Regions from separate parts of the Arthrobacter sp. 05N428_2 genome, predicted to be linked through region 2. Evidence: predicted binding sites of a transcription regulator. Region 2 holds the regulator's gene; each other region holds the start of a gene.
The links. The regulator HrcA, encoded in region 2, represses chaperone genes, less so after heat shock. The targets are predictions, from matches to a motif close to TTNGCACTCGNNNNNNNCGAGTGCNAA.
Positions count from the first base shown of each region.

Region 1: a site for HrcA is predicted at 2,207-2,233, ahead of groL (chaperonin GroEL). Genes of this name have one in related genera too.
Region 3: a site for HrcA is predicted at 2,003-2,029, ahead of groES (co-chaperone GroES). Genes of this name have one in related genera too.

Region 1 is NZ_JBFTMR010000012.1:5,889-10,354, forward strand. Features, by position in the region: gene AC1DGI_RS13640 (LytR C-terminal domain-containing protein) at 1-485, shown strand, start outside; gene AC1DGI_RS13645 (cold-shock protein) at 587-790, shown strand; gene AC1DGI_RS13650 (ABC transporter substrate-binding protein) at 907-2,121, shown strand; gene groL (chaperonin GroEL) at 2,416-4,053, shown strand; gene AC1DGI_RS13660 (RNase H family protein) at 4,452-4,466, shown strand, end outside.
Region 2 is NZ_JBFTMR010000011.1:57,170-61,635, forward strand. Features, by position in the region: gene AC1DGI_RS13225 (DUF4870 domain-containing protein) at 58-477, opposite strand; gene AC1DGI_RS13230 (DUF3097 domain-containing protein) at 601-1,455, opposite strand; gene hrcA (heat-inducible transcriptional repressor HrcA) at 1,717-2,730, shown strand; gene dnaJ (molecular chaperone DnaJ) at 2,810-3,937, shown strand; gene AC1DGI_RS13245 (16S rRNA (uracil(1498)-N(3))-methyltransferase) at 3,940-4,466, shown strand, end outside.
Region 3 is NZ_JBFTMR010000004.1:386,243-390,708, forward strand. Features, by position in the region: gene groL (chaperonin GroEL) at 1-1,473, opposite strand, end outside; gene groES (co-chaperone GroES) at 1,553-1,846, opposite strand; gene AC1DGI_RS06610 (hypothetical protein) at 2,546-2,959, opposite strand; gene AC1DGI_RS06615 (THUMP-like domain-containing protein) at 3,016-4,242, shown strand; gene AC1DGI_RS06620 (shikimate 5-dehydrogenase) at 4,255-4,466, opposite strand, start outside.

The DNA of each region.
Region 1 (4,466 bases), on a different contig from region 2:
TGCTGCTGCCGAAGCTGGGCTTCGGGCCCTCTGGCGGCTCTGCCATGAGGGCTGACCAGGCCAGTAACAACGCCGCCGCGTCGACGACGCCTCCCACCGCAGCGGCCACCCCGTCGCCCTCCGCTAGCGCTGACCCGACCGGCAGCCTCGCCCCCGCAGGCTCGACGCCGCCCCCGTCGGCGACGCCCTCGGTGCCGCCCGCTGCCGTCGTCGACAAGACACAGCCCGTGACGGTCTACAACGGAACCACGACGGCGGGGCTGGCTGGCCGTGTCGGATCCACCGTCACTTCTGCGGGCTGGGGCCTCGGGCCTGTCGGCAACTGGGCCGGCGCCCCCCAGCGAGCCTCCGTGGTCTTTTACGACGGCCCGGCCCAGAAGGCCAACGCCCAGGCGCTGGGCTCGCTCCTCGGGATCTCCATGCTCGTAGATTCCGCCGATTTCAAGATGCCGCTCGTCGTCGTGCTGGGACCCGGCTTCATGTAGGACGCTGGAGCGTTTGGTTACAGTGGCTGCGGACGTCCTTCCGCAGGCCGCGGCGCACAGCGAGGTGGGCCGCGAGGAAGCTAGCTGAAAGTGTGGAGAACATGGCATTGGGGACCGTGAAGTGGTTCAACGCTGAAAAGGGCTACGGCTTCATCACCGTGGACAGTTCCGGTGACGACGTGTTCGTGCACTGGTCCGCGATTGCGGGCGAAGGCTACCGGGCCCTGGCCGAGGGCCAGCGGGTAGAGCTGGAAGTGGGCGAGGGCGAAAAGGGCCCGCAGGCAGAAAGCGTCCGGCCCGCCTAGTGGCACTCCTTACCGGGGCCGCTGCGGCCACTGGGGCCCGCGGCCCGAAGTCGGTATCCGGGCCCTCGAACGCGCGCCGGTTCAGTTGTGCCGTAGCCGCCGGCCTTGCAGCCGCCATGGCCCTGGGCGCCTGCGCGGGTCCCACCGGGAACGCCCGGGTGGGCGCCGTGGACGCGGCCGGCGACGGCACCCTGCGGATCGGCCTGATCCTGGACAGCACCGGCAAACAGGGCTTTCTCAACGCATCCCAGCTGGCGGCGGCCAAGCTCGCGGTCAAGGAAATCAACGCTGCTGGCGGACACAAGGGCAAGCCCGTGGAGCTGCTGCCGGAATCGATCGGCACGGACACCGCCGCCCAGGCCAAGAACCTGGTGGCCGCCAAGGCCGACGTCGTGATCGGCCCCACCGACTCCAGCCGGGCGCCGGACGCCATTGACGTGCTCTCGCGCGCCAAGATCGCGATCATTTCCCCGGCCAACACGGCGCCGGGGCTCAGCAAATACAAGAGCGGCGGCTACTACTTCCGGACCGTCGCCGCCGATGTGGCGCAGGCTTCGGTCCTCGTCAAGCTCGCCAAGGACGGCGGTGCCAGGACCATCGCCGTCGTGCACGAGGAAGGCAGCTACGGCAAGGAGGTCTCGGTAGCCGTCTCCGAAGCCGCGAAGGCCGCCGGCCTCGGTACCTCCGTCGACGCTGAATTCAAGGCCGGCCAGGCCCAGCAGGCGGCAGCAGCCGCTAAGGCGGCCTCCCCGGACGCCGTCGTCCTGGTAGCCCGCGACGGCGCCCAGGGTGCCATCGCCGAGCTCAACAACGCGGGGCTGGCAGGGCGCAAGCTCGTCCTGAGCGACGGGGCAGTCAACCAGTACGGACAGGGCCTCGGCTCCACGGCCCTGGACGGCGCCCGCGGGATTCTTCCCGGCATGTTCCCGTCCGCGCACTTCCAGGCCGAACTCGTGGCCGTCGACCCCGGCCTGAAGGACATGGCGTTCGCGGCCGAGACGTACGACGCCGTCAACCTCGCCGCGCTCGCCGCCGCCGCGGCCGACGACGATGCGGGGGCGTCCATCGCCGCGAAGCTGGTCTCCGTCTCCGGCGGAACGACAGCCGCTCCCGGCGGGTCCTCCGGCGAGGCCCAGGCCTGCACGACGTACCAGGACTGTGTGACGGCACTCCGTGCCGGCAAGCGCCCCGACTATGAAGGTCAGTCCGGACCGATCAATTTCGACAGCAATGGTGACGTCACCGTCGCGGGCTACATGGTCTACAGCTACGGCGCGGACAACACCGCCAAGATGACCGGCACCGAAACGGCCCGCAGCGCGGGGTCCTGATCGCTCCTAGCGAAGAGCGGGCCCAGTGACGGCTCCGGGGACAGGCACTGCTTGCACTCTCCCCGGGGGAGTGCTAATTATTGAGTTAGCACTCCCGCGTATTGACTGCTAACACGACGCCCGGTTTCGGCCGTTGCGTGTGGCGGCCGATTGACCGGGAGCGAAAGAAACACCTGGCTGGGGTGAGATCCCCGGTCCGGCGGCGTACAGAGGCTGCCGGACAGGAATCGTCCGTCGCGGGCACCACAACCAAGGTTCATTCTTAACGACTGTCCCGAAAGGACTACTGCCGTTATGGCCAAGATCATTGCATTTGATGAAGAGGCACGCCGCGGTCTTGAGCGGGGCCTGAACATCCTCGCCGACGCCGTCAAGGTCACCCTCGGCCCGCGTGGACGCAACGTCGTCCTCGAAAAGAAGTGGGGCGCCCCCACGATCACCAACGATGGTGTTTCCATCGCCAAGGAGATCGAACTGGACGACCCTTACGAGAAGATCGGCGCCGAGCTGGTCAAGGAAGTTGCCAAGAAGACGGACGACGTCGCCGGCGACGGAACCACCACCGCCACCGTGCTCGCCCAGGCCTTGGTCAAGGAAGGCCTGCGCAACGTCGCGGCCGGCGCTGACCCGCTGTCCCTCAAGCGCGGCATCGAAAAGGCCGTCGAGGCGGTCACCCGCGAGCTCCTGGCTTCCGCCAAGGAAATCGAAACCAAGGAAGAGATCGCCGCCACCGCGTCCATCTCCGCCGGGGACAACGAAATTGGCGCCCTGATTGCCGAAGCCCTGGACAAGGTCGGCAAGGAAGGCGTCATCACCGTCGAGGAGTCCAACACCTTCGGCCTCGAGCTGGAGCTCACCGAGGGCATGCGCTTCGACAAGGGCTACATCTCGGCCTACTTCGTCACCGACGCCGAGCGCCAGGAAACGGTCCTTGAGGATCCGTACATCCTGATCGTCAACTCCAAGATCTCCAACGTCAAGGAACTGGTTGCTGTCCTCGAAAAGGTCATGCAGTCCTCCAAGCCGCTGCTGATCATTGCCGAGGACATCGAGGGCGAGGCCCTGGCCACCTTGATCGTCAACAAGATCCGCGGCACCTTCAAGTCCGTCGCCGTCAAGGCTCCGGGCTTCGGCGACCGCCGCAAGGCCCAGCTGGCCGACATCGCCATCCTGACCGGCGGCCAGGTCATCTCCGAGGAAGTCGGCCTCAAGCTTGAGACCGCCGGCCTCGAGCTGCTCGGCAAGGCCCGCAAGGTCGTTGTCACCAAGGACGAGACCACCATCGTTGAGGGTGCCGGCGACGCCGACCAGATCGCCGGTCGCGTGTCCCAGATCCGTGCCGAGATCGAGAACTCCGATTCGGACTACGACCGCGAGAAGCTGCAGGAGCGCCTGGCCAAGCTGGCCGGCGGCGTTGCAGTCATCAAGGCTGGTGCCGCAACCGAGGTTGAGCTCAAGGAACGCAAGCACCGCATTGAGGACGCCGTCCGCAACGCGAAGGCTGCTGTCGAAGAGGGCATCGTCGCCGGCGGTGGCGTGGCTCTGATCCAGGCCGGCGCCAAGGCGTTCGCCAACCTGCAGCTCGAAGGTGACGAAGCAACCGGTGCGAACATCGTCCGCGTTGCCATCGACGCCCCGCTGAAGCAGATCGCCTTCAACGCCGGCCTCGAGCCCGGCGTCGTGGTGGACAAGGTCCGCGGCCTGCCCGCAGGCCATGGCCTGAACGCAGCCACCGGCGAGTACGTCGACCTGCTGGCAGCCGGCATCAACGACCCGGTCAAGGTGACCCGCTCTGCCCTGCAGAACGCGGCTTCCATCGCCGGCCTGTTCCTGACCACCGAGGCCGTTGTGGCCGACAAGCCGGAGAAGAACTCCCCGGCCATGGGTGGCGGCGACGACATGGGCGGCATGGGCGGCATGGGCGGTTTCTAGCCACCCGGCCATCCGGCCCTCACCATCTGTGCCGACAAGGTCCACGTCGGCACGCCCGGTACGACGACGGCGGTCCCACCTTTGGGGGGCCGCCGTCGGCGTTTAAGCGTTTAAGCCCCCCACCCCGGCACGCCCCCTCAGTTGTGGCGGCATTTTGGCTTACGCTCCCTCAGTTGTTGCCGTGGTTCGCCCGACGCACCCCGACCCGAAACCGGCGTTCCGCCGGTGGTGCGGGAGCGTTGGGTGGGTTGGCTCCGGTGGTGCGGGAGCGTTGGGTGGGTTGGCTCCGGTGGTGCGGGAGCGTTGGGTGGGTTGGCTCCGGTGGTGAGGGAGCGTTGGGTGGTTTGGCTCCGGTGGTGAGGGAGCGTTGGGTGGTTGAGGTCTGGCAGGATGGTGCAGTGACGATTACTGCA
Region 2 (4,466 bases):
TACCTCTCGTCCGGCCCAGTTCCTGCCGGCAAAACTGTTTGTCCGGCTAGCGCCGGTCTACTTGATCCAGCGGAGGTTGAAGTCGTAGCGGTGCGGCTGGCCGCGGTTGACGTGGATGCCTGCGGCCACGGAGAAGCAGGCCAAGGCAATCCAGATGAGGGTGGCCAGTACCGCGAACAGGTTGCCCACCACCGGGACGAAGACCAACAGGTTGGCGACCACCGCGGCGATTGTGGGGGGCAGCGTAAAGTTCAGCGCTTCCTTCGACTCCTGCGCCGTGAACGGGCCGCGGTCCTTGAAGATCAGGTAGATCAAGAGCGACGGGATGCAGCCGAGGATGCCGCCAAAGTGCGCCAGGGTGGCCCACTGCCGGTCTTCCCGTGCCGTCAGCGGCAGGGCATTTGCGGGCACGCCATGGTACGGCGACTGGCCATGGCCGGCCTGATGGTCCGTGTGTTCGCGTGCGTTTTCTGCCACGTGTCGTCCTTTGGATTGCGGTGGAGCGTTGGTACCGGGAGAAGCCGCGGCCGCAACAACAATGCAACGGCCGCCGTACCCAGAATACTGGCATGGACCGCGAAGTGAAGCACGGAGAGCCGGTCAGGGCACCGTGAGGAAGTCGATGACCTCTTCGACCCGGCCCAGCAGGGAGGGCTCCAGGTCCGCATAGCTGCGGACGGCGCCGAGGAGTTTTTGCCAGCCCAGGCCAACGTCCTCCTTGGTGCTGTGCGGCCAGCCAAACGCCGTCAGGATGCCGGTCTTCCAATCAATGCCGCGGGGAATTTCCGGCCACCGTTCTATCCCCAGCACCGCCGGCCGGATGGCCTGCCAGACGTCCACGTAGGGGTGCCCGACGATCAGCACGTTGCCGGCGGCGCCGGGGGAGGCCATGACGGCGTCGGCGATGCGGGATTCCTTCGAGTTGGGGACGAGGTGGTCCACCAGCACGCCAAGACGGCGGCCCGGGCCGGGCCCGAAATCCTGCACAGCGGCCGTGAGGTCGTCGATGCCGTGCAGCGGCTCGACTACGATGCCCTCGACCCGGAGGTCGTCGCCCCAGACCTTTTCGACGAGTTCGGCGTCGTGCTTGCCTTCCACCCAGATCCGGCTGGCCTTGGCCACCTGGGCGCGCTGGCCGGCCACCCGGACGGATCCGGAGGCGGTGCGGGTGGCGACGGCGGCGCCGCCGGCAGGGAGCCGCGGCGCGGGCGGCATCAACCGGATCGGCTGGCCGTCCAGCAGGAAACCGAAACCCAGCCGGAAGGAGCGGGACTTGCCCCGCCGGTCCTCAAGGGCCACCACGTGCATGCCGCCGGACTTCTCCACCCGGGTTACGGCGCCCACCCAACCGGATTGAACGTCTTCCAGCACCATGCCGCGTTCCACCGGGATTTCGGGCAACTGGGCTTTGGCGGGCGCGGAGAGCTCTTGCGGGCCCCAATTTTGGTACGACATCGGCTACACACTGCTTTGCACTCGAAAAGTTTGAACTCGGAAAATAGCTTGCGAAATAGTTGGGCCGGGATCCCGTGATGTGTCCGGAAACACCGGTCCGACGGCAGGGCCCGCAGTGAATCCAATGCTAACAACGCGGGACTCATATTAGACTGGTTAGCACTTAGGCATGTCGAGTGCTAACCGTGGGTGTTGTCGGGCCGGTCCTTCCCGGCCGCCCGGCACCCGGTGAACCGGATAAGGGTCGATTGGAGGTGGGGCGTGAGCGAGCCACGGAAACTCGAAGTGCTGCGCGCCATCGTCGAGGACTATGTTCACTCCCGTGAACCCGTAGGATCCAAGGCGCTGGTGGAGCGGCACCATCTGGGCGTCTCCAGTGCCACGATCCGCAACGATATGGCGGCCCTGGAAGACGAGGGCCTGATCACGGCGCCGCATACCAGCGCCGGCCGGATCCCCACCGACAAGGGCTACCGCCTGTTCGTGGACCAGATTTCGGCCGTCAAACCGCTGTCCCCGGCGGAACGCCGCGCCATCCAGGCCCTGCTGGAGGGGTCCGATGACCTTGACGATGTGCTGGACCGGACCGTGCGGCTGCTGGCGCAGCTGACCAACCAGGTCGCCGTCGTGCAGTACCCACTCCTCAGCCGGGCGCGCGTTCGGCATATCGAGTTCGTCCTGCTGGCTCCGCGCAAGGTGCTGACCGTGCTGATCGTGGACAGTGGCAAGGTGGAGCAGAGGGTGATCGACGTTGGCCAGGATTTCGGCGACGAGGCCCTTGCGGAAATCCGCAGCTTGTTCTTGTCCAGGCTTTCCGGCACGCCCTTGAGCCTGCTGCCGCAGTCGCTGCAGGCCGTGGCGGACAGTTGCCCGCCGGTGCGCCGCACCGCCGCCCGGGCCTTGGCCCGGGGACTCGAGTCGCTGGCGGCGAGCAGCCGTGAGGAACGGATGGTCATGGCCGGGACCGCCAACCTGGCCCGCTCCAACGTGGATTTCCCGTTGAGCATCGGACCCGTGCTCGAGGCACTCGAGGAACAGGTGGTGATGCTCCGGCTGCTCAGCGACATGGCGCAGGACCCGCGCGGCGTCACCGTGAGCATCGGACGGGAAAACCCCTACGACGGACTTTCCGAAGCCTCCGTGGTCGCCACCGGCTACGGCCCGGATGCCACGGCCAAGGTCGGGGTACTCGGACCGACCCGGATGGACTATCCCACCACCATGGCCGCCGTCCGTGCGGTGGCCCGCTACCTTTCCAGGATCCTCGGGCCCTAAGGGTCCGGCCCGGGCGCGAACCCCACGCATCACACTTCTTGCCCATTACCGGCAGTACAACCAGGAAGAGATACACATTTTGAGCAGCCACTACGACGTTCTTGGAGTCTCCCGCGAAGCGACGGGGGAAGAGATCAAGAAGGCCTACCGCAAGCTGGCGCGAACCCTGCACCCGGATGTGAACCCCGGTGACGACGCGTCCGAACGCTTCAAGGCGGTGACGCACGCCTACGAGGTGCTGTCCGACCCGCAAAAACGCCGGATCTATGACACCACGGGCAACGAGAACGGCAACGACAACGGCTTCGGCGGCGGCTACGCCGGCCAGGGCTTCGCCTTCCAGGACATCTTCGAATCGTTCTTCGGCGGCGCCGGCGGCCAGGCCGGCCCGGCGTCCCGGGTCCGCCGCGGCCAGGACGCCCTGATCAGCGTCAGGATCGAACTCCGCGACGCCGTCTTCGGCGTCAACAAAAAGCTCGAAGTCGACACCGCCGTGACCTGCCCGACGTGTGAAGGCTCCTGCTGCCGGCCGGGCACCCACCCTGAACGCTGCGACATCTGCGGCGGCAGCGGCCAGGTCCAGCGCGCGGTGCGTTCCATCCTCGGCCAGGTCATGACCACCGCTCCGTGCGGCAGCTGCGAAGGCTTCGGCACCGTGATCAAGGATCCGTGCAATGAATGCGCCGGCCAGGGCCGCATCCGCAGCCGCCGCTCACTCACCGTGAAGGTCCCCGCAGGCGTCGCCACCGGCACCCGCATCCAGCTCTCCGGGCAGGGTGAAGCGGGACCGGCCGGCGGACCGTCCGGAGACCTGTACGTGGAGATCCGGGTCAACAATGATGCCACCTACGTCCGCGAGGGCGACGACCTGCATGCCAGCCTCAACATCCCGATGACCGCCGCGGCCCTGGGCACGGAGCTGACCCTCGAAACCTTCGACGGCGAACAGGAAATCGACGTCAAGGCCGGCACCCAGTCCGGCGAGGTCATCACGCTCCGCGGCCTCGGTGTGACGCACCTGCGCGGCTACGGCCGGGGCGACCTCAAGGTCCATCTGCAGGTGGACACCCCGGCAAAGCTCGACGCCGCCCAGGAGGACCTGCTGCGCCAGCTGGCCAAACTCCGCGGCGAGCAGTTCACCGAGGGCAAGCTGGCCGCCAGCGGCGGCGTCTTCGCCAAGCTGCGGGACCGGCTCGGTAACCTGTAGCGGTGAGTAACCCGGTCTTCTTCACCCCGGCAGGAAGCCTCGACCAGCAGGTTCCCGGCGCAATCTTCGTCCTCGAAGGTCCCGAAGCGCGCCACGCGGTGACCGTCAAGCGGCTGACCGTGGGGGAGCCGGTCGACCTCGCCGACGGTGCGGGCAAGCGCCTGACCGGCACCGTCACCGCCGTCGCGCCCCAGGAGCTGACCGTTCAGTGCAGCGGGGTCAGCTCGGAGCCCCGGCCCGATGTCCGGCTGGTGCTCGTGCAGGCACTCGCCAAGGGGGACCGCGACGAACTGGCCGCCGAAACCGTGACGGAACTGGGAATCGACGCCGTCGTCCCCTGGCAGGCGGAGCGGTCGATTGTGCGGTGGAAACCCGAACGCGCGGCGAAGGCCCACGCCAAGTGGCAGTCGGTGGTGACGGCGGCCGCGAAGCAGGCACGCCGCGCCTGGATCCCGGAGGTCCGCGCCGCCGTCGACGGCGCCGGCCTGCAGGCCGCCGTCGCGGCCGCGGATCTGGCGGTGATCTTGCA
Region 3 (4,466 bases), on a different contig from region 2:
GGCAGCGATGAGGTCTTCGTACTCGCCGGTCTTGGCGTTGAAGCCTTGGTTGTTGGCCGATTCGGCCACCTTGGCAACGACGACGTAGCCGTCGAAGCCCGCGTTCTGGGCGATCCAGCGCAGCGGCTGGGTCAATGCCCGGCGGACGATGCCCACGGCAGCTGCCGCGTCGCCGTCGAGCGCCTCAACCGCGGGATCCTCATCGAGAGCCTTGAGGGCGTGGATGAGGGCGGAGCCGCCGCCGGCCACGATGCCCTCTTCGAGGGCGGCGCGGGTGGAGGACACGGCGTCCTCGATGCGGTGCTTCTTTTCCTTCAGCTCGACCTCGGTGGCGGCGCCGACCTTGATCACGCCGATGCCGCCGGCCAGCTTGGCCAGGCGTTCCTGCAGCTTTTCCTTGTCCCAGTCGGAGTCGGTGCGGGTCAGCTCGGCGCGCAGCTGGGCAACCCGGGCCGCGACGTCCTCGGCCGAACCGGCGCCGTCGACGATGGTGGTGTTGTCCTTCGTCACGGTGATCCGGCGGGCGGTGCCGAGGACCTCCAGGCCCACGGTGTCCAGGCTGAGGCCCAGTTCCGCTGAGACAACCTGCGCGCCTGTGAGGGTCGCGATGTCCTGGAGCATGGCCTTGCGGCGGTCACCGAAGCCCGGGGCCTTGACGGCGACGACGTTCAGGGTGCCGCGGATGCGGTTGACGATCAGCGTGGAGAGAGCCTCGCCGTCGACGTCTTCAGCGATGATGAAGAGCGGCTTGGAGCTCTGCAGCGCCTTCTCCAGCAGCGGCAGGAATTCCTGGACCGAGGAGATCTTGCCCTGGTTGATCAGGATCAAGGCGTCCTCGAGGACTGCCTCCTGGCGTTCCGCGTCGGTGACGAAGTACGGGGACAGGTAGCCCTTGTCGAACTGCATGCCCTCGGTGAGGACCAGTTCGGTCTGCGTGGTGGAGGATTCCTCGATGGTGATCACACCATCCTTGCCGACCTTGCCGAATGCCTCGGCCAGGAGCTCGCCGATCTCGTCGCTCTGCGCCGAGATAGCGGCCACGTTGGCGACCTGGTCGCCTTCGACCGGGCGGGCATTTTCGAGCAGGCGGGCGGCGATGGCCTCAACCGAGACCTCGATGCCGCGCTTGATCTGGCCCGGGGCCGCGCCGGCCGCAACGTTGCGCAGGCCTTCCTTGACCAGGGCCTGGGCGAGCACGGTGGCGGTGGTGGTGCCGTCGCCGGCGACGTCGTTGGTCTTGGTGGCGACCTCCTTGGCAAGCTGCGCTCCAAGGTTTTCGTACGGGTCGTCCAGCTCGACTTCGCGGGCAATCGTGACACCGTCGTTGGTGATTGTGGGGGCGCCCCACTTCTTGTCCAGCACGACGTTGCGGCCGCGCGGGCCGAGCGTCACCTTGACCGTGTTGGCGAGCTTATCGATGCCGGCTTCGAGCGACCGGCGGGCAGCGTCGTTAAACGCGAGCTGCTTTGCCATGGTTTTGTCCTTTCAAGACAGAACCCCGCGCAGCCGTCCGTTCAAAGCGAAGGAGCGGCGGCGCGGGGGTCCAAGGGAGTTACTTTACGACGATCGCCAGAACGTCGCGGGCGGACAGTACGAGGTACTCAGTGCCGCCGGTTTTGACTTCGGTTCCGCCGTACTTGGAGTAGATGACGACGTCGCCAACGGCTACGTCAACGGGAACGCGGTTGCCGTCTTCGAAGCGGCCGGGGCCTACTGCAACAACTTCGCCTTCCTGCGGCTTCTCCTGTGCGGAGTCCGGGATAACCAGGCCGGAAGCCGTGGTCTGCTCGGCTTCGAGCGGGCGGACAACAATACGATCCTCAAGAGGCTTAATAGAGACCGACAAGGACCTCTCCTTTTCGTCAGCAAATTCGTGGACTTTAAAGCTGTGGTGCCGTGGCGTACAGACCGTCGTCGCGGTGCCGGCAGTAGCCAGGCCGGTAAAGCTTCAGGTGTTAGCACCCGCCTAGGGCGAGTGCTAATGACGACTCTATGTAAGTAGTTAGCACTCGGTCAAGGTGAGTGCCAGAAGTTCATCCCGGGGTGAACGCCCGTGAACGTCCGACGGCGGGACCGGACACGGCGCGGCGCGGCGCGGCCCGGCCCGGGACGGCGCGGCCCGGGACATGCTCATTCTGCGAGGCAGCCGGTGGACTCAGGTTTGTTACGTTCCGGTTGTGCGCAGCGGGCTGCCCGGGGCTCCGGACATGCTCATAAGGCAGCCTGCAGGACGGATATGCCCATCGGGCGGCTTGCAGGACGGACATGCCCATCGGGCGGCTTGGAACGAAGGACTTGTTGCCCAGGCGCGGAGCTTGTGCCCCAGTTTTGGAGTTGAGCGATGGGCATGCTCCTTGCCGGTCCGGCGCAATGGACGTGCCGTCCGGGAGCGATGGACCTGCCCATTGCTGGTGGCCAGAGATGGACATATACGCAATATGTCCAGTGCTGCCCGCGAAGGACGGGCATGTCCGGAGTGGGCGGACCGATTCAGTGCCACGTCACGCCGCACCACGCCGTACACCAGCAGGCACAGCGAAAGCGCCTACTGCCCGGCGAGGTCCTCGTAGTCCCAGTCCTGGCCGTCGTCGTCTTCGTCGATCTGGGGCGACTTATTCCGGTCGCGGTACAGCAGGAATCCCCCGGCCAGCGCGGCCACCGCTCCGAGGATCAGGAAGATGATGCCGCCCACCCGGGCTCCGGCGTAGGTATCACGGATGGCCCGCGCCTCGTCGGTGGCGTCTTTTACGTCCTTGCCGCCCACCGAATAGACGGTCGCGTTGAAGGAATCGAGGAAGAAGATGATGACGAGCAACGCCACGCAGACAACCGCGACCACTGTGCCCGCGATCAGCGCCGGTCGGGCGAAGCGGGTCAGTCCCCGGCGGACCGGAAAATCTTCGTCCGGCTGTTCCCGGGTCCCTGCCGCGCCGATGTCATCGGTGTCCCTGTCATCCATGCCGTCCAGCCTAACGGGCACGCAGGGCGTCCCGCGCCTGAACTACGCTTGATGGCATGGCTGAGACTACGCAGGACCAGATCGCCCCACTGCTCAATCCGGAGGGCTGGGAGCTGCTGGCGTCACTGGGGCCATACCGCGAGGAGGAGGCCTTCCGGCTCAATGCCTCGCTGCGCAAGGCCGGACATTCCGCCGAGCTGGTATCAGCGGTCCTCACACAATCCCGGCTGCGGACCAAGGCAGAGGCCAAGTTCGGCGAATTCGCCCGGCAGATGATCTTCACCCGGGCCGGCTTGGAACAGGCCACCCGGCTCAACGTCGCCGCGCGGCACGCGCAGCGGTTCGCCGCGGCGGGGATTGCGCACGTTGCGGATCTGGGCTGCGGGCTGGGGGCTGACGCGATGGCACTGGCCTCCCTTGACATCAAAGTCACGGCCGTGGAACTGGACGAAACGACGGCCGCCTGCGCCACCATGAACCTGATCCCGTTCCGGAACGCGGCGGTGGTTCATGCCGATGCCGCCGCCGTCCCGCTGGACGGGATCGACGGCATTTGGCTCGACCCGGCGCGCCGCACCACCTCCAGCTCCGGAACCAAACGCCTGTGGGATCCGGAAGACTTCTCCCCTCCGCTGTCCTTCGTGGAATCCCTGGCCGCCGCCGGTCGCGCCGTCGGCGTGAAGCTGGGCCCCGGCATCCCGCATTCCTCGGTGCCGGCCGGCTGCGAGGCGCAGTGGGTCTCGGTGGGCGGCGACGTCACCGAGGTGGCGCTCTGGTTCAACGCCGTCCGCCGGCCCGGAATCCGCCGCGCGGCGCTGATCCTGGGCCCGCAGGGCGCCGCGGAGCTCACCAGCGCGGAGGACTTCGACGCCGGACCGGCAGCCCCAGTGGGCCCGGCGGAAGGCTACCTCTACGAGCCCGACGGCGCCGTGATCCGCGCGGGCCTGGTCGCCGACGTAGCGCTCCAGCTGGGTGGGCATCTGCTGGACGAGCACATCGCCTACATCTGCGCGCCGGAGCTCCGCAATACTCCCTTTGCCCGGGCGTACAAGGTCCTCGAGGTCATGCCGTTCAACGTCAAGGCACTCAAGGCCTGGGTCAAGGACAACGGCATCGGCGTCCTGGACATCAAGAAGCGGGGCATCTCGGTCACGCCGGAGGAACTGCGCAAGCAGTTGCTCCCCGGCGGCAGGAGCGCCAGGAACGCGGCCAAAGACACGGCTACCCTGGTCCTCACCCGGATCGGCGAAGAACGGGTCGCCATCTCGGTGCAGCCGGTCTAGGACCGGGCGGCCCTATTGGGCCCGCATGAACTCCTCGGCTGCCCGGACCCGTTCGTCGGAGGGCCGGACGCCGGTGTACAGCACGAACTGCTCAAGGGCTTGGATGGTGGCGACCTCGGCGCCGGTGATCACTTGCTTGCCGGCCGCCCGGGCGGCCTGGATCAGTGGCGTCTCGGCGGGCAGAGCCACGACGTCGAAGACCACCTTCGCGGCCGCCACGGCTT